Regions from separate parts of the Xenorhabdus doucetiae genome, predicted to be linked through region 1. Evidence: predicted binding sites of a transcription regulator. Region 1 holds the regulator's gene; the other holds the start of a gene.
The links. Region 1 encodes PurR, which represses purine synthesis genes. Its sites were predicted from a motif close to CANGCAAACGTTTGCNTG; they were not measured.
Positions count from the first base shown of each region.

Region 2: the regulator PurR is predicted to act here: its motif matches at 2,522-2,539, upstream of XDD1_RS17745 (NCS2 family permease).

Region 1 covers NZ_FO704550.1:1,874,885-1,879,061, forward strand. Annotated here, with positions in the region: gene punC (purine nucleoside transporter PunC) at 1-556, opposite strand, end outside; gene punR (DNA-binding transcriptional activator PunR) at 710-1,618, shown strand; gene purR (HTH-type transcriptional repressor PurR) at 1,622-2,647, opposite strand; gene sodB (superoxide dismutase [Fe]) at 3,174-3,752, opposite strand; gene XDD1_RS08600 (Grx4 family monothiol glutaredoxin) at 4,064-4,177, shown strand, end outside.
Region 2 covers NZ_FO704550.1:4,069,118-4,073,294, forward strand. Annotated here, with positions in the region: gene XDD1_RS17740 (glycosyltransferase family 39 protein) at 1-1,027, shown strand, start outside; gene XDD1_RS17745 (NCS2 family permease) at 1,101-2,438, opposite strand; gene XDD1_RS17750 (TetR/AcrR family transcriptional regulator) at 2,566-3,186, opposite strand; gene XDD1_RS17755 (MFS transporter) at 3,286-4,177, shown strand, end outside.

The DNA.
Region 1 (4,177 bases):
TATCGGCATTGGTTTCGGTATGAGTACGTGTGTTAGTTAGAAAAAATGTAGGTATTAACAGCAATATTGTCACGATCATGAGGACAAGGAAAATGATTCTCCAGCCACTATGTGTCAACAACCATGCCCCCAACAAAGGCGCAAGGGCAGGGGAAAGGGCAACCAAAGGCATGATCATGGCAAAAACACGTTTCGTGCGTTCTGCGTCATATCTATCAACGACTAAAGCCTGCCAGGTCACCGCAGCGGAACACACTCCCACTGCTTGCATAAACCTCAATACCAGTAACTGAACAGGATCAGTGATCCAGAGCATACCTAAACAGCTAATGGAAAACAGGGATAGTCCGATAATAAGAACAGGTTTTCTGCCTAAACGGTCAGACAATTGTCCCCATAAAAGTTGGGCAAAAGCAAACCCGGCAAGAAAAATGCTGAGGCTCGCACCGATGACATTTGTTGATGTCCCTAATTCTGCTTTCATTGCATCAAAAGCGGGCAGATACATGTCGATGGCCAAGTAGCCTAGCATGCTTAGGCCTGCGAGATAAAACATGAATGGAATGGCGTTTTTATTTGTTGTCATTGTGTTAATAACTTGGTGTGGTGGTTGATAAGGAAATATTGGGCTTATTTTATATAGCATGATTTTTACTTGTGAAACGGTAATATTTGCACCATGCTGTGAAAAAAATTGAAAGGAAGATATATGTGGTCTGAATACTCTCTGGAAGTCGTTGATGCCGTTGCCAGAACAGGAAGTTTCAGTGCGGCTGCATCAGAACTTCACCGTGTGCCTTCTGCTGTCAGCTATACGGTAAAACAGCTTGAAGAGTGGCTGGCAGTACCTTTATTTGAACGTCGTCACCGAGATGTCGATTTAACGGAAGCAGGGGCTATTTTTGTCAAGGAAGCGCGTTCTGTTATCAAAAAAATGAATCACACTCGGCACCAGTGTCAACAAGTTGCCAATGGCTGGCGTGGGCAATTCAGTATTGCGGTTGATCAGGTGGTAAAACCAGAGCGAACGCTTCGGTTAATTTTGGATTTTTATCGTCATTTCCCCGATATTGAATTATTTATCTATCCTGAAGTTTTCAATGGCGTATGGGATGCTTTGGTGGATGGACGGGTGGACGTTGCCATTGGTGCAACACGGGCTTCCCCCGTTGGTGAGCGATATAGTTTCAGGGATATGGGATTTATTCCGTGGTTATGTGTCGCCAGCCCTGAACATGAACTGGCAGTGATATCGGGGAAATTGAATGATGATCAGATGCGGCCTTATCCCAGTTTATGTCTCGAAGATACTTCACGCAGCTTGCCTAAGCGTGATACATGGGCTTTGGATAATCAACGAAGGTTGATTGTTCCTGATTGGAATGTTGGGTTAAGTTGCCTGATGGATGGATTATGTGTCGGCATGGTGCCCAAGCACCTTGCATTACCGCTGATCCGTAAAGGCAAGCTGATGGCACTCGAACTCGAGCAACCCTTGCCTGACAGCCCATGCTGCCTGACATGGTCGCAAAAGAGCCATTCACCCGCATTAAGTTGGTTACTTGATTATCTGGGAGATAGCGAAACACTTAATGCTGAATGGCTGCAAGAAAATTAACTGTCAGCGGCGATAATCGATAAAAGGTCCATCCGCAACCGAGCGCCGTTCGACAAGGCGTGGGTGGACTTCGATAGTTTGTACATCCTCACGTTTATTGATGATTCTGTCCAATAGCATTGCAAAAGCCATCTGCCCTAAACGTTCTTTGGGTTGGTGGATGGTTGTCAATGCTGGTGTGAAATAGCGGGCATTGCGAATATTGTCATAACCGATGATTGAAATGTCTTGTGGAACACGTAGTCCTAACTCATCGGCTGCACAGATTGCCCCCATTGCCATGACGTCCCCACCGCAAAAAACAGCGGTTGGGCGATGTTTCTGATTCAGGATCTTATACATGGCTTGATAACCGGACTCAGGTTCAAAATCACCTTGTACCATCCACTCATCCCGAATGGTGATGTTGGCTTCTTTCAGCGCCTTGAGAAAACCTTGATGGCGTCCTCCGCCGGTATTTCTTGCTAATGGCCCAGGAATAGATGCAATATCACGATGACCGCGCTCAATGAGATAACGACCCGCTAAGTAACCGCCATGAAAAGCATTATCAATAATTGCATCGGTAAAATCCCCTCTGGATTCTCCCCAATCCATGACCACCATAGGAATATTACGGTAGTCTTCCAGCATACCTAAAAGCTGTTCAGGGTATTCTGAACACATTACCAGCAAACCGTCTACACGTTTTTGCGCCAGCATCGCGAGGTACGCTTTCTGTTTATCAAGGTTATTATGGGAATTACATAAGATCAGTGTATAACCTTTGCTATAGCAGCTATTCTCAACCGATTCTATGATCTCAGCAAAATACGGTGCTTCACTTGAGGTTGCCAGTAATCCGATGGATTTGGTGTGGTTAACTTTCAAGCTGCGGGCAACGGCACTGGGAGAATAATTCAGTTCCTTAATCGCAGCCCAAACCGCAGCCTTTGTATCTTCGGCGACGAAACGGGTTTTATTGATAACATGCGATACGGTTGTGGTCGAAACACCAGCGCGTTTGGCCACATCTTTAATCGTTGCCATGATAAAAAGGACTCCTGACCTTTTGGTCTAATTGGTATACCTTTCATCTTTCAATTTTGAAATCTATCGGGTATAGCTATTTGTTAATCGTTTGCCAATATATTTATATAGAGTGATAGTTGGCAATAAGTCAGCGATAAACCTTGAATTTTGTCTGATCTAGCTCAAAAGTGAAAGTAATAATCGATGTTATAAAGAGTATGGACTAAATATTGGGTATGGTTTTTTAAATGATACGGTGAGTAACCGCTCAAAACTTGTACTTAAAAATTTATCGTGTTGAGGTCTCTTAATTTTCACATTGAGGATGTTCTATGGACACAGATCTGAAATTGGGATTATTGGCTGCCGGTAGTGCATTAATCATGATTGTTTTTCTGGCAAGTCTCTGCTTGATCTGATCAGGATAGAAAAGAAGAATTTGTAACATCACTTGCTTTAAGGGCGGGTTTTCCAACAATTGTGATGCCACGAATGAAGGAAAACCTGCCCTTGTTATTTTAACTTGGTAAGATAATTAACCTTATTAAGCCAAGTTTTCTTCAACAAATTTCCAGTTGACCAGCGCCCAGAAGTGCTCCAAATATTGAGGGCGTGCATTACGGTAATCGATGTAGTATGCGTGCTCCCAAACATCAACGGTCAGTACGGGTTTGTCTTCACCAGTCAATGGCGTTGCTGCATTGGATGTGTTAACGATAGCCAATGTGCCGTCAGTTTTCTTGACTAACCAAGTCCAACCAGAACCAAAGTTTTTCAGGGCTGCGTCAGTGAACTGCTGTTTGAACTCAGCAAAAGAACCGAAAGCATTGTTGATAGCGTCTGCGACTTTTCCGGTGGGTTCGCCACCCCCATTTGGTGACAGGCTATGCCAGTAGAACGTATGGTTCCAAATTTGTGCAGCGTTATTGAAGATTCCGCCTTCAGAGGTTTTGATGATCTCTTCCAACGATTTTCCGGCAAACTCAGTATCTTTAGTCAAATTATTCAGGTTTACGACGTAAGCGTTGTGATGTTTGCCGTGGTGATATTCTAGAGTTTCTGCAGAAATATGGGGTTCCAAGGCATCTTTGGCATAAGGTAATGCGGGTAATTCAAAAGACATTGCATGCTCCTTTTTAATATCGGGTTTTTTGGCTCTGCAAACCATGACTTAGGATTGCTTATCATGGGCAGGGCAAATTTAGTCTCATTATCGTATTAATTTTTTGCTAATTATCTTAACAACTTTTCTGCCAAATAACAGGGAAAAAGATGCTATCAGGCGGCGAACTGGCGCAGAACTGAACTGTAACATGGAGTAGATACACCCAGCATATAAAGTTCACGGTAGAAAAATGAGAGTAGAAAGTGGTATTCTGAATCAATCTTTATCTTATGCTGATAAATAGCGTTTGCAGTTTTGAGGAAGCAACAATGACGAATTTTAATACAAACACGAATACAGTGACAGATACAACAGTTGATGCGGTTATTGAAAAAATCGAACGTCAGCTCAGAGAAAATCCAATTCTGCTGTATATGAAAGGT
Region 2 (4,177 bases), 2.0 Mb from region 1:
CATTGACGATCATCCTAAATGGTGGCTGGCATTCGCCCTCACTACCGGGCTGGCAACGATGGGAAAATATTCTTCGCTGGCTCTGGTCGGCTCCGTCTTTTTGCTCTCTCTGTTCGTGCCCAAAGTACGCCGCAACTATCGGCAGCCGCTGTTTTATCTCGCTATTGTCATCTGGTTCGCCTTGGTGTTACCGAACGTTTGGTGGCTGGTGCATAACGACTTCGCTGCGTTTAAGTGGGTGGATTCCCAAATTCAGCAAGGGTTTAATCTACGTACCACTCGCGCGGTACTTTCCGTGTTCTACCCGTTACTGATTGTCAGTGCCATTATTTATCTGCTGGGTGGCCGGATTGGCTGGCCCAGGCAGCCATCCAATGCGCTGGCGAATATCGTGCTTCTGCTGCCTTTGCTAATTATTTACGGCTGGTTTTCCTTCAATGAGGGAGGACGCATAACCGAGTGGATACAACCTTTTATGGTCGTTTCGCCGGCCTTGTTGGTGGGATCGATCACGGTATTTCCCAACAAATCCTTACGCAGCACATTATTGGGATTAACCGTATTTGCTGTATTAGTGTTGATCGGTTACATCGGGGTGATGATGGCAAATGTCCGAGATGCCGGGCAAAAATTCGTGGGAATCAAAACCTTTGCCAGCCAACTTGATCAACGTTGGAACGAGCTGTATCCAACGCCACTACGTTATGTTGGCGGTGAATATCTGCACCAATGGCTGACATTTTATAGCCACTATCGTCCAGAAACGATCCAACCTTGGGAATTAGATAATGGCGCGCCTCCCAATATCTATAACCGCCATATCAAAGAGAGCAATATCGTGGAATATGGTGCCTTGCTGGTGGGAGAGCGGGGAAAGAGCTGTGAGGAGGAAGATTTCCGGCATACGCTGGCAGAATGGCCATCCTTAGTCCTCAGCCATAAAGAAGAGTTCGCCTTCCAGGCCCAGCCCAGTGCGGAGTGGGACACGGTTTGCATTGGCTTTGTAGCACCGGAGAGTATTCAATAATCGATTTCCACTCCAATAACAAAGCCTGACATAACTGTCCTGTCAGGCTTTTTCATCACTATTTCAATCGTGCTTAATGGGCATCCACAAATACCATTTTCAGCACAAACAGTAGCGTCACGACAAGCACACACGGGCTAACTTCACGCCATTTGCCGGTGCCCAATTTCATGGCACAGTAGGCGATAAAGCCCAGCGCGATGCCTTCGGTAATGGAGAAGCTAAACGGCATCATCACGGCGGTGATAAAAGCCGGGACAGCTTCGGTCAGATCGTGCCATTGCACCCGTGTCAGGCTGGATGTCATCAGGACACCCACATAAACCAAAGCTCCCGCTGTAGCATAGGCGGGCACCATGCTTGCCAGTGGCGAGATAAACATCACCAGCAGGAACAGGATACCAACGACAATCGCGGTCAACCCCGTGCGGCCGCCAACAGACACGCCCGAAGAGCTTTCAATATAGGCGGTCACTGAAGACGTCCCAATATAGGAGCCAGCCACCGAACTGATACTATCCACGTACAAGGCTTGTTTCATGCGTGGAAATTGACCCTTACTGTCAGCAATCCCCGCTTTATCCGTCACACCAATCAATGTGCCGGAAGAATCAAACAAGTTCACCAGCATAAATGAGAAAATCACGCCAGCCAGCGCGATATCCAGCGCGCCTTTGATATCGACATTACCCACTACGCTCATTACACTCGGCGGCAGATCAAAAATACCGTGATATTCCACATAGCCCATCATCCAACCGATGCCCGTTGTCACGATGATCGAAATCAACACCGCGGCATGGAAATTACGTGCCGCCAGAATAGCAATGATAAAAAAGCCCAATGCCCCCAACAGGACATTATGGGCAGCAAAGTTACCCATTGAGACAATCGTGTCGGGATTAGGCACGATAATGCCGGCATTTTTCAGCCCCATCATCGCAATAAACAGGCCGATGCCACTGGTAATGCCCACACGCAGGCTCAATGGAATATTGGCGATCATCCAATAACGAATACGAAAGAGCGTCAATATAAACAACCCCACCGCACCCCAAAAAATCGCTCCCATCGCCACCTGCCATGAAATGCCCATCGCGCCGACCACAACAAAGGCAAAAAACGCATTCAATCCCATTGCAGGTGCAACGGCAACGGGCAGATTCGCCACCAATCCCATCATAATGCTGCCAACAGCGGCGATTAAACAGGTGGTGACAAATACCGCTTTAATATCCATACCTGCCACTGCCAGAATTTGCGGGTTAACAAAGACGATATACACCATCGTGAGAAAGGTGGTCAGCCCGGCGATCATTTCGGTACGCGCCGTCGTACCATGTTCCTGTAATTTAAACACGCGCTGAAGCAAGCCCTGACGATTAGCAGAGCCAGAAGTGATTGTGCTCATGTAATATTGTTTCCCCAAAAAAGCGAAGTTTTCGGCCTATCCTACAGGAAACCCCTACAAATCGTTACCCTGAAACGATAAAAAAAGAAAACGTTTGCGGTGTGTATAATCAATAGGTTAAATAACATTATGATTTTTGAGGACATTCATTGTTAGACGATATTTTATTCGATTTCTCTGCTTCTGATGTTGTATTTACAGAAGAATCAGGGGATGGCATGGCAGCCAGAATGTCATTTAAGATATCTCCCCACTCATCCTGTGTGACATCCATTAAGCCGAAAAAACGCAGAACAAATGCTCCCTCTGTCGCTAAAAACGCCAAACGCGCCTGCCGACCCTCTTCCGTCGCTGTATCCAAACCTGCTATGCGTTGTCGATACCAAATTCGGGTTGATTCGAGATGTTCAGGTGTCTGTAATAACGCAGCCAACAAACCCGCCGCCTTTGCCGTTGATGCTTCATCAGATCGCCTGGTCGCTTCAATATGTGCACGTACTGCTGTCAGGGGGTGTGGATTATCTCCGGCCATTTCATGAAACTGTTCGTCATAACTTGCCCCCCAACGCTCAAACATCGCATCAATAAGACCCTCTTTTGTGTTAAAACTGTATTGCACTCCGCCTTTGGTAATACCTACCGCCTTCGCCAGTGCATCAATGGTGAGAGCCGCAGCGCCATGTGTTGTGACAATTTGCTCTGCGGCATCCAGCAGAACTTCTCGATCAATTTTCTTGCGTCGTCCCATAAGAACCTCCTTTTCATTAAATACGTATGTATTTATAATATTCGCCAACAATCCAGTCAAGATTCGGTAAGGTCGCGAACCATATTGGTGAATTTGCTTATGAAATCAAATATCCGTTGGCTTGTACTCGCTATTATTTCCAGTGCACTTTTCTTAGTTGTCGTTGATATGACTGTTCTCTACACCGCTTTGCCACGGCTGACACATGATTTGCGTGCTTCTGCCTCTGAAAAACTGTGGATCATGAATGCCTATACGTTGACCATCGCAGGCTTACTTCCCGCTATGGGGGCATTGAGTGACCGTTTTGGGGCAAAAAAACTGTTTACTCACGGGCTGGCCATTTTCGGCGCTGCATCGCTGATGGCCGCATTTTCTCCCACGCCTGCTATTCTGATTGCTGCCCGTGTGGTTCTTGCTTTTGGCGCGGCGATGATGATGCCGGCAACACTCGCAATAGTCCGGCAAGCATTTGAAGATCCCAACGAAAGGGCGCTTGCCATTGGCATCTGGTCTGCCGTCGCTTCGGGTGGGGCTGCGCTTGGCCCTGTTATCGGCGGGTTCCTGCTCGAATATTACTGGTGGGGCTCGGTTTTCCTTATCAATGTCCCGATTGTCCTCGTTGCGTTTGGTTTTGCACTGGTCGTTATTTCTAAAAGCCCGAACAATCCAAGCCACTCCTTTGACCTGATTGCTTCCGGGCAAATTATGCTTGGGTTGTTCGGTATTACCTATGCAATTAAGGAAATCAGTAAACAAGCCCCGTCATTGGAAACCGCAGCGATAGCGGGCATTATTGGGATTATTTTCACGGTCATTTTTGTTCGTCGGCAGCAGCGTTCATCAACACCCATGATCGATTTCCATCTTTTCCGCAATCGCCCCTTCACGGCAGGAATTATCGCCGCTTTTGTTTCCACCGCCGCTATTGTGGGCATAGAACTCGCCCTCAGCCAAAACTTCCAACTTGCGATGGGATTTTCTCCCCTGC